One region of the Traorella sp. mt218 genome, then DNA from elsewhere that is predicted to be linked to it. Evidence: predicted binding sites of a transcription regulator. Region 1 holds the regulator's gene; the other holds the start of a gene.
The links. Region 1 encodes HrcA, which represses chaperone genes, less so after heat shock. Its sites were predicted from a motif close to TTTTAGCACTNNNNNNNNNNNAGTGCTAAAA; they were not measured.
Positions count from the first base shown of each region.

Region 1 (5,569 bases):
TTCGAAAATGATTCAAGATCATGAAATGATCAAGGAATATGTGGCCATGGTTCATGGTGTCGTGCCTGAATGTGAAGTCTGGGAAGATTATCTTTTTAAAGATTCCCGGAAGAATAAAGTTTTTGCCGTGAAGAAGATGCGCAAAGGGGTAAAGCAGGCAAAACTGGAATATAAACGGTTAGGAATAGAAAATGATACCTCTCTTGTAAGAGTTCGTCTGCATACAGGAAGAAGTCATCAGATCCGCGTGCAGTTTGCAAGCCGAGGCTTTCCTCTTGTCGGCGATCATAAATATGGTTCAAAGGCCAAGGCTGTTTCACCTATGCTTTTCTCATGCCGGCTTTCTTTTCCTTACGAAGGAAAGACATATAGCTTTGAAGCTTATCCCATATGGGCACAAAAGATGATTCAGTTGGATATCCAAAGATTATCGAATCATTATGAAGTAAGAAGGCTTGAAAATGAAAATATCGATCAGATTTATGATCTATGTAAGGAGAATCCTTTATTTTATGAATATCATCCGCCCTTTGTCACCAAAGAAAGCATTGCAGATGATATAAAGGCATTGCCGCCGCATAAGGAATATAAGGATAAATATTATATCGGTTTTTTTGAAGGTGAACATTTAGTGGCATTCATGGATCTGATCTTGGATTATCCGAAGGCAAAGACGGCTTTTATTGGATTTTTCATGATGAATAAACATTATCAGGGAAAAGGAATCGGTACGCAGATCATTGAGGAAGCATTTGCTTATTTGATGGAAAAAGGGTTTGAAAGAGTCCGGTTAGCTTATGCGAAAGGTAATCCGCAGAGTGAAGCATTTTGGATAAAGAATGGTTTTATAAAAACAGGTTTGGAAATACCGAATGATTTTTCAAGTTATATCGTTATGGAAAAGGAGTTAGAGAAAAATATAAAAAAATAAAAGGCTGCAAGCCTCCTATTAATTCATTAGGTTTCTTTGCAGCCTTTATTTTTTCATGAATGGTACACCTGACTGCCAGGCCTGACCCACCTTTTCACCGATGGCGTAATATCCGCTTTGGAATTGATCAAATACGAAGGCATTGAGCTTTGCAGGATCTACCTTGCCTTTTTCATCTAATACTTTTTCGTCAGCTAATACATTGACGATTTCACCTAAAACTCGGAATCCATAAGCGGTGTGCTGACATTCAACGACCTTGCATTCAAGCGTCAATGGGAAATCAGTTACGATCGGAGCATCGACACGGCTGCTTTTTACAGCATTTAAACCGGATCTTTCAAATTTATCGGCCATCTTGTTACCTGTGGCAATGTCAAAGAAATCGGCTTCTTTCAGATGATCAATATCAGCAATGCTTAATGTAAAGGCATTGCGATTTTTAATGTTTTCTGCTGTCTTATGATCTTCATCAATATTTAAAGCGACCATATTCTCTGCACAGATACCACCCCATGCCATGTTCATGACGTTGACTTTATCATTTTCTGAATAAGTAGCAATCATCAATACCGGCATTGGAAATAAATAAGGTTTGACACCTAAATCTTTCAACATGTTTTTTTCCTCCTTTTGTCCTCTGGACAATGAACTATAATTTCATTATAATCAGAGTGGAAGGAAAGACAAGTACCTACTTTTTGGTTAGGTACTATCGTTAAGGTAAGTATGATCAAAAAATATATTGAAGATGCGAATTTTGAAGATACGGGATTTAGTTATACTTTATCTTTGATCAGTGGAAAATATAAGATGGTGATTTTATATTGTCTTATGGAATTTCAGCCGGTGCGTTTTAATGAATTGCAGCGGTATTTGAAAAAGATATCGGATAAGACATTGAGCCAGAATCTAAAAGAGCTGGAGAAAGATGGTCTGGTATGTCGAAAAGTTTATTCACAGATTCCTCCAAAGGTAGAATATTTTTTGAGTGAGAGGGGAAGATCGTTGATGAGCGTATTGGATGAGATGTGTGTATGGGGTGAAAATAACCGTGTATAATAAGAACGCGGTTTTTTTGTGAAGAAAAGATGAAAAATTTTTATTTTTTAGCACTAAAGGGTTGACAGTGCTAATCCATTGTGCTATTCTATTAGCAGCAAGAGATTTAGAGTGCTAGAAAGGAGTGGCTTATGGAACTTACTGAACGTCAAACTAAAGTGTTTAAGACCATTGTAGAAGAGTTCACTCGAACAGCTGAACCAGTGGGAAGTCACACGCTGATGAATTTACTGGACTTTCATGTTTCTTCGGCAACTCTTAGAAATGAAATGGCTGCTCTAGAGGAAATGGGCTTGCTTGAGAAAACACATACTTCCAGTGGACGTATACCGTCATCGAAGGGTTATCGTTATTATGTCGATCATCTGATGGTGAAACATATTGAACCAAAGATGATGAATGCTTTACAGACGATTTTTGATGCCCGTAATTCAAGCATGGAGGAAGTAGTTCGTCAAAGCTGTGATATTCTTTCGCAGATGACCAACCTGACATCTGTTGCCTTAGGGCCGGATGCAAGATATCAGTCGCTGCAGCATATCACATTGATACCATTGAATGAAAAAAGTGCGGTGGCGATTTTCGTTACCAATCACGGACATACTGAGAATAAGACTTTTCAATTCTCAGAGAGTGTCAGCATGAATGATCTGACGACCTGCTGTAATCTGTTGAATGAGAATTTGGTGGGTGTACCGTTGAATGAGGTGGTTGATCGGATGGTTGAACTTCAGCCTCTGCTGGCGGCAAAGGTACAGCGGCATGAAATGCTGTTTGAAGCTTTTGTCAATGCATTTGTGAAGTTTGCCAGTGATCAGGTTTATTTCAGTGGACAAAGCAATATGCTGTATCAGCCGGAATTTGCGGACATTGAAAAGTTAAAGAAAATGATGAGTATGCTTGAGGACAGTTCCCTATGGCGTCAGATAGCTGAGGAAAATACGGGTACTGTTGTTCGTATCGGAAAGGACAATGTCAAGCTTTTGGATACGGATGATGTAAGTGTAGTTGCCAGCAAATTCAAAATTCATGGTGATGAGGAAGGTCAGCTGATGATCGTAGGACCAACTCGTATGCCGTACAATGAGGTGGTGGCGCTGATGGAATATATCAGCAGACGAATCGAGGAGATGTTTAATGATGACTGATAAGAAAAAGAAAAAAGAAGAAAAAGAAAAAAATGAAAAGGAAGAAATCGTAGCTGAAGCTGTTGAGGAAAATGAAAAGAAGGAAAGTGAAACAGATAAGCTGAAGGAAGAAATCGAAAGGCTGAAAGCGGAATTGGCTGAAAGCAAAAATGCTTTCTATAAGGCTTATGCCGATACGGAGAATACCAAGAAACGACTTCAGAGCGAGTTTGAAAAGAGCAATAAATATAAGCTTCAGGATTTTGGAAAAGAAGTGCTTCCGATCATTGATAATCTTGAAAGAGCCCTTCAGGTCAACAGTGATTCTGAGGAGCTGAAAAACTATGCAAAGGGATTTGAGATGATCTATGCACAGCTTGTAGAAATTTTGCGGAAAGAAGGAATTGTTGAAATTGACTGCTTGAATAAGGAATTTGATGCGAATTACCAGCATGCGATCATGCAGGAAGCCAAGGAAGGCGTAAAGAGCGGTATCGTCATCGAAGTCCTTCAAAAAGGATATATGTTAAAGGATCGTATTTTACGTCCTGCGCTTGTTAAGGTTAGTGAATAAGGAGGAGAAAAGATATGTCAAAGATTATTGGAATTGATTTAGGTACAACAAACTCATGTGTTGCTGTCATGGATGGCAGTGACTGCAAGGTTATCACAAACCCTGAAGGAAACCGTACGACACCATCAGTCGTAGCGTTTAAGAATGGTGAAAGAATCGTTGGTGATGCAGCTAAGCGTCAGGTCGTAACGAATAAAAATACAGTTTCATCTATCAAACGTTTGATGGGAACAAATCAGAAAGTAACATTGGAAGGAAAAGAATATACACCACAGGAAATCAGTGCGATGATCCTTCAGTATCTGAAGTCATATGCTGAAAGTTATTTGGGTGAGCCGGTAACAAAGGCTGTTATTACCGTTCCTGCTTACTTCAACGATGCTCAGCGTCAGGCAACAAAGGATGCCGGTAAGATTGCCGGTTTGGAAGTAGAACGTATCATCAACGAACCGACAGCAGCTGCTTTGGCTTATGGTCTGGATAAGAGCAGTGATCGTGAGCAGAAGGTTTTGGTTTATGACTTAGGTGGAGGAACATTCGATGTTTCTATCCTTGAATTAGCCGATGGTACATTTGAAGTATTGTCAACTTCAGGTGATACACACTTAGGTGGCGATGACTTCGATAACATCATCGTTAACTGGATGATTGATACCTTCAAGAAGGAAAACGGCATTGATTTGTCAAGCGATAAGATGGCTATGCAGCGTTTGAAGGAAGCTGCTGAAAAAGCTAAGAAGGATTTGAGCGGTACTGTTCAGACTCAGATTTCACTGCCATTCATCTCTGCCGGTGCTAATGGACCATTGCACTTTGAAGCTACATTGACACGTGCTAAATTTGATGAAATGACGAAGTCATTAGTTGAACGTACGATCACTCCGGTACGTAATGCCTTGAAGGATGCCGGATTAACAAAGAACGATATTCATCAGGTATTGTTAGTTGGTGGATCAACACGTATTCCGGCTGTACAGGAAGCTGTTAAGAACGAATTAGGCAAAGAACCTAATAAGTCTGTGAACCCGGATGAAGCTGTTGCCGTAGGTGCTGCTATTCAGGGTGGTGTCATCTCCGGTGATGTAAAAGATGTCTTATTGCTGGATGTTACGCCATTGTCATTAGGTATTGAAACAATGGGTGGTGTCATGACTGTCTTGATTCCACGTAATACGACTATTCCTACAAGTAAATCACAGATCTTCTCAACGGCTGCTGATAACCAGCCTGCAGTAGATATCCATGTATTACAGGGTGAAAGACCAATGGCTGCTGATAACAAGACATTAGGTTTATTCAAACTGGATGGAATCGCTCCTGCAAGAAGAGGTATCCCACAGATCGAAGTTACTTTCGATATTGATGTCAACGGTATCGTACACGTATCTGCTTTGGATAAGGGTACGAACAAGAAACAGTCAATTACGATTTCAAACTCTTCAGGATTGAGTGAAGAAGAGATCGACCGAATGGTAAAAGAAGCTGAAGAACACAAGAATGAAGATGAAAAACGTCGTGAAGAAGCTGAATTGAGAAATAAGGCTGAATCGTTCATCAATCAGATTGATTCTACATTGGCAGATGCCGGTGATAAGATCGATGCTAAACAGAAGGAAGAAACTCAAAGACTTCGTGATGAATTGCAGAAGGCTTTGGATGAAAACGATATGGAAGCTGTTAAGACGAAGTTGGATGCTTTGGAAAAAGCAGCGCAGATGGCCGCTGAACAGATGTATCAGCAGCAGGATGCCGGCAATAATGCCCAGCAGTCTTCAAATAACAATGACGACAATGTCGTAGATGCAGATTTCACTGAAAAGAATTAATATTGAAAAGAAATTCTAGCTATGCTAGAATTTCACTGCTGAAAGGTGG
Region 1 is NZ_JBVAYM010000019.1:26,451-32,019, forward strand. It holds gene ACZYT3_RS09715 (GNAT family N-acetyltransferase) at 1-931, shown strand, start outside; gene ACZYT3_RS09720 (flavin reductase family protein) at 977-1,549, opposite strand; gene ACZYT3_RS09725 (winged helix-turn-helix transcriptional regulator) at 1,661-1,993, shown strand; gene hrcA (heat-inducible transcriptional repressor HrcA) at 2,125-3,141, shown strand; gene grpE (nucleotide exchange factor GrpE) at 3,134-3,694, shown strand; gene dnaK (molecular chaperone DnaK) at 3,709-5,520, shown strand.

Region 2 (5,569 bases), on a different contig from region 1:
ATGGAATGTTTTTCATTCTTGCATTTATTATAGTAGTCGATCGTTATAACTTTAATGTTTTCGCATTTATAGCACACCGATGAGAAATGATCAGACCACATTCTTCTTTCACTGATCTTTGCAATCAGCCATGAGGGATTCTTTTGAAAGAAAGAGGAAAGGAATCATAGAAAACCCGGCAGTCATGTGATTCACTGGAAGAAAGACGCATGATAAAGATGGGATCCTGCTATGAAAAATAAGCTTATATTGGAACATTTCACCAATGCCTTACGTTTTAGAGAAAAAAGATGAGAAGGTGTCAGTGGAATCATGCAGTGGGCAGGCAGGTATGCAGATAAGGGAGTTACTTATTTGTATATGATTTCATTTTCTTGTATCTGTTTAATATAGATGATGATTTGATATAACAATAACCAGGAATGTGTATCCTGGTTATCGTATGTTATAAGAATGCTTTTTTTATAATATAAAAAAAGATGATAGAGTTTGAATTCTATCATCTTATCTTAAGACTTGTATTAATACATCTGGTTTGGCATAGCAGCAGCTGTATCGTTTTCAGACTTGATTTCAGCAATACCGGCCTCTGTTGTGATGAAGAGGGCAGAGATACTGGCAGCATTCAATAGAGCGCTTCTTGTAACTTTAGTAGGATCGATGATGCCCTTTTCAAACATATCTACCCATTCGCCTGTCTTCGCATCAAATCCGACATTCTTATCAGCTTTCTTCTGTGCTTCAATGATATCCTCAGAGTTATAACCGGAGTTTTCAGCAATCTGTGAAATTGGTGTAAACAGTGATTCCATCACGATGCTGATACCTTTTTGAACATCTCGGATATCGCTCTTCAATACAGGTTTTAATTCCTTGTAAGCCTCAACAAGAGCAGCACCGCCACCAATGACGATACCTTCGCTGACAGCAGCCTTGGTTGCATTCAATGCATCCTCGATACGCAGTTTCTTTTCTTTAAGCTCACTTTCAGTAGTAGCGCCTACTTTGATCGTAGCCACACCATTTGTCAGTTTACCTAGACGTTCCTTGAACTGTTTCTTATCATAATCACTTGTTGAAGTTTCGATACGTTTCTTGATTTCTTCAACACGTTCCATCACAGCTTCATTCTTTTCATTGCCGCTGATCAGAGTTGTAGAATCCTTTGTAACGATGATCTTCTTGATCGTTCCTAACTGATCAAGTGTTGCATCCTCAAGCTTCATATTCAAATCAGTATTGAAATAAGTAGCATTTGTCAAGGCAGCAATATCCATCAGCATTTCTTTTTGGTTATCGCCAAAGCCCGGAGCCTTTGTCGCAACGATATTGAACGTTCCTCTTAACTTATTTAAAACCAATGTTGAGATAACTTCGTTTTCATAATCTTCAGCAATCATCAGCAATGGACGATTTGTCTTGATGATCTGTTCCAAAATAGGCAGGATTTCCTGAATGTTATTGATCTTCTGGTTGGTAACTAATACATAAGGGTTATCCATTTCAACCTGCATCTTTTCGCGATCGCTGACCATATAAGGTGAAACATATCCTTTGTCATACTGCATACCTTCGCTGATTTCAAGCTCATCATCAAAACCGTTTGATTCATCGACATTGATGATACCGTCTTTTCCAACCTTATCCATAGCTTTCGCAATCAAATCACCGATTTCCTTGCTGCCGGATGAGATGGAAGCAACAGAAGCAATATCACTGTTTGTTTCAACTGTATGAGAATTCTTCAAAATTGTTTTCGCAACTTCCTTGCTGGCATATTCGATACCTTCACGCATCAATACCGGGTTATATCCGTTATCAACAGCTTTGATGCCCTGATTGATCATGCTTCTTGCAAGAATCGTAGCTGTTGTCGTTCCATCACCGGCGACATCATTTGTGTTGTTGGCAACTTCATAAACGAGCTTAGCACCCATATTTTCAAATTTATCTTCTAATTCGATTTCTTTGGCAATCGTTACACCATCATTTGTGATGAGCGGGGAACCATAGCTTTTCTCCAATACGACGTTTCTTCCTTTAGGACCCAGTGTAACGCATACTGTGTCTGCGAGCGTATTCACACCCTTTAACATGCTTTTACGTGCATCATTTGAATATCTTACTTCTTTGCTCATTTTTTATTCCTCCCTTTAGTTACTCTACAATAGCTAATATGTCTTTTTCTTCAATGACAACATAATCTTCATGATCTAAAGTAATGCTTGTTCCGGAATATTCCTTGTAAACGACACGATCATTTTCTTTGATCTCGGATTCACATTTAGGACCTTTTGCTAATACTTTGCCAACACTTGGCATCTTCTTGTTTTCTGTTGTTAAAATAATACCACTTGAAGTCTTGTTTTCAATTTCTTCTTTTTTTAATACGACCTGATTGTGTAATGGCTTTAGCATAAAATTAATCACTCCTTATTTTTAGCACTCGCCAAAACTAAGTGCTAGTATATTTATACCACGTTGTTAGCAATCTGTCAATATGACTGCTAACATTTTTTTAAAAACTTTTTGAAATCAGATGATCCATCTGCATATGAGAGGATTTGACTGATGAAAATGTCGGAAAAAAGAGAAATAGGGAAATATATAAAAAAGCGAAAGCATTCATATAAAGGCTTTCGCTAATCTTCGAATGGTGGTTTCGGGCAGAATCGAACTGCCGACACACGGATTTTCAGTCCGTTGCTCTACCGACTGAGCTACGAAACCATTTGGTTGCGGGAGAAGGATTTGAACCAACGACCTTCGGGTTATGAGCCCGACGAGCTACCAGACTGCTCCATCCCGCGATGTGTAAATAAATTTTTTTAGGAAATGGCGGAGGAACTGGGATTCGAACCCAGGCGCCGGTTTCCCGACCTACCGGTTTTCAAGACCGGACCCTTCAGCCACTTGGGTATTCCTCCACTATTTAACTAAAATGGTGGACCATGTAGGACTTGAACCCACGACCCACCGGTTATGAGCCGGATGCTCTAACCAACTGAGCTAATGGTCCAGGTTTAAATATATGGTGGCGGGGATGGGACTCGAACCCATGACCTTCCGGGTATGAACCGGATGCTCTAGCCAACTAAGCTACCCAGCCAAATTAATGGTCGGGATGACAGGATTCGAACCTGCGACCCCTTGATCCCAAATCAAGTGCACTACCAAGCTGTGCTACATCCCGTTAAATGGCGCGCCGTACAGGAATCGAACCCACAACCTTTTGATCCGTAGTCAAACGCTCTATCCAGTTGAGCTAACGGCGCATTTTAGCACTAATCAGTGCCTATATATAATAACCTAGCTTTCCTTAAATTGCAAGAACTTTTTTAAAAAAATTTATTTAATGTGCAAGAAATTTGAAAAAATGCAGCGTTCTTTGTGTAAAATATCAATTTTATCGATATTCTTTATCCTTAATGTTCATATTATGGATTAAATATAAAAGATAACATTAGAAACTTAATATAAATTCTAAATATATGTTTTCATCATTTATAAAATGTGTTAGAATAATGTTGAAAGTGAGGGTGATAGCATGTTCTTAAATTTAAATGTATCTCAGTCATTTTCAGAAAATTATATATTGAAATCATAGATGTTTTTGACGCATCTATTTTTTCTTTTATTGGTTTTGAATTGTATAATCGTGAGGATATGGCTCACAAGTTTCTACCGCTTTTCCGTAAAAAAAGCGACTACAAAGCAAAAGTCTTTTTTGTTTTGTGGACATTAGATTTCTAATGTCTTTTTATATTTAAAGAAGGAGAGAAAGATGGAAAGAAAACCGTTGGTGGGAATCGTAATGGGTTCCATGAGTGATTTTGACTGTGTTGTGGAAACAACAAAGCTTTTGGAGGAATTTGATATTCCTTATGAAAAGATCGTATTAAGTGCACACCGTACTCCGGATGAAACGATGGCTTATGCAAAGAGCGCTTATGAAAGAGGATTGAAGATCATCGTAGCTGCGGCAGGCGGAGCAGCACATCTGGCAGGAGTTATTGCGGGATGTACTACGCTTCCGGTCATCGGTATTCCTATTAAGACAAGCACGCTGGATGGTTTGGATTCATTATTAAGCATCGTTCAGATGCCGGCAGGCGTTCCGGTTGCTACCGTTGCGATCGGTAAAGCGGGAGCTAAGAATGCCGCTGTGCTTTGTGCGACGATTTTGGGTGCTTTTGATGAAAAGTATCACCAGAAGATGCTGGAGCATAAAGAAAGCATGAAACGGAATGTGCTTGAAAATATGAAATTCTAGGAGGGAACATGAAGGTTAGCGAGAGAGTATTCGTTGAGAAAAAAGAAGGATTTCAAGTTGAGGCCAAAGATCTTTTTGCACAGTTAAAAGAGAATTTTCATATTCAGCCTTCTTCGATGCGTCTGGTGAATGTCTACGATGTTTTTAACATTGAAAAAGATATTCTTGAAAAGGCCAAGGCAACGGTTTTTAGTGAGCCGGTCGTTGATGTTGTTTTAGAGGATGTAGAAGCTTCAGGCATGAATGTGATTGCGATAGAAACGCTTCCGGGGCAGTATGATCAAAGAGCCGATAGTGCCATGCAGTGTGTTAAGCTGTTAGATCCGACGGACAGCTGTGTGATCACCAGCGGTAAGCTTTTGATCTTTGACTGTGATCTAAGTGAAGAAGAATATGAGAAGGTTTCTCATTATGTGATCAATCCTATTGAAACAAGAAAGAAGAATATGGATGTGCTGAGCATTGATTCAAATGTCGATGTGAAGCCATTGAAGGATTATAGCGGATTTATTGATATGAATGATCAGCAGATCGAAGCTTTTCTGAAAGAAGAAGGACTTGCAATGTCCAAAGAAGATCTTTTGATGGTTCAGGATTATTTTAAGAATACTGAAAAAAGAGATCCAAGCGAAACTGAAATCCGGGTCTTAGATACTTATTGGTCGGATCATTGTCGTCATACGACTTTTGAAACCTGTCTGAAAGATATCAAGATCACGACTTCACGTTTCAAAGAAGACATTCAGACGGCATTAGATCGTTATATGGAATTAAGAAAAGAGAACGGACGTTGTGAAAAGCCGATCACTTTAATGGATATGGCTACGATCAATGCGAGAGATCTGAGAAATAAGAAAATGGCGGATGAAGTTGAAGTCAGTGAAGAGATTAATGCCTGCAGCGTCTTTATTGACGTGGATCATGATGGCGTCATGGAAAAATGGCTGCTTCAGTTTAAAAATGAAACGCATAATCATCCAACGGAAATTGAGCCGTTCGGTGGTGCCAGCACTTGTATCGGAGGAGCGATCCGCGATCCTTTGAGTGGCCGGAGCTATGTCTATCAGGCAATGCGCATCAGTGGCAGCGGTAATGTTTTAGAAAGTATTGAAAAGACGATGGAAGGCAAGCTTCCGCAGAAAGTAATTTCTAAGAAGGCAGCACAGGGAAATTCCTCTTATGGCAATCAGATCGGTCTGCCGACAACTTTCGTACGTGAGATCTATCATGATTCTTATGTCGCAAAACATATGGAGGTAGGAGCTATCGTTGGTGCCAGCAAGGTTGAGAACGTAC
Region 2 is NZ_JBVAYM010000001.1:161,499-167,067, forward strand. It holds gene groL (chaperonin GroEL) at 522-2,138, opposite strand; gene ACZYT3_RS00865 (co-chaperone GroES) at 2,158-2,418, opposite strand; tRNA gene ACZYT3_RS00870 (tRNA-Phe) at 2,655-2,730, opposite strand; tRNA gene ACZYT3_RS00875 (tRNA-Met) at 2,734-2,810, opposite strand; tRNA gene ACZYT3_RS00880 (tRNA-Ser) at 2,837-2,927, opposite strand; tRNA gene ACZYT3_RS00885 (tRNA-Ile) at 2,943-3,019, opposite strand; tRNA gene ACZYT3_RS00890 (tRNA-Met) at 3,033-3,109, opposite strand; tRNA gene ACZYT3_RS00895 (tRNA-Pro) at 3,117-3,193, opposite strand; tRNA gene ACZYT3_RS00900 (tRNA-Arg) at 3,199-3,275, opposite strand; purine riboswitch at 3,629-3,730, shown strand; gene purE (5-(carboxyamino)imidazole ribonucleotide mutase) at 3,785-4,273, shown strand; gene ACZYT3_RS00910 (phosphoribosylformylglycinamidine synthase) at 4,282-5,569, shown strand, end outside.
Region 2: the regulator HrcA is predicted to act here: its motif matches at 2,438-2,468, upstream of ACZYT3_RS00865 (co-chaperone GroES).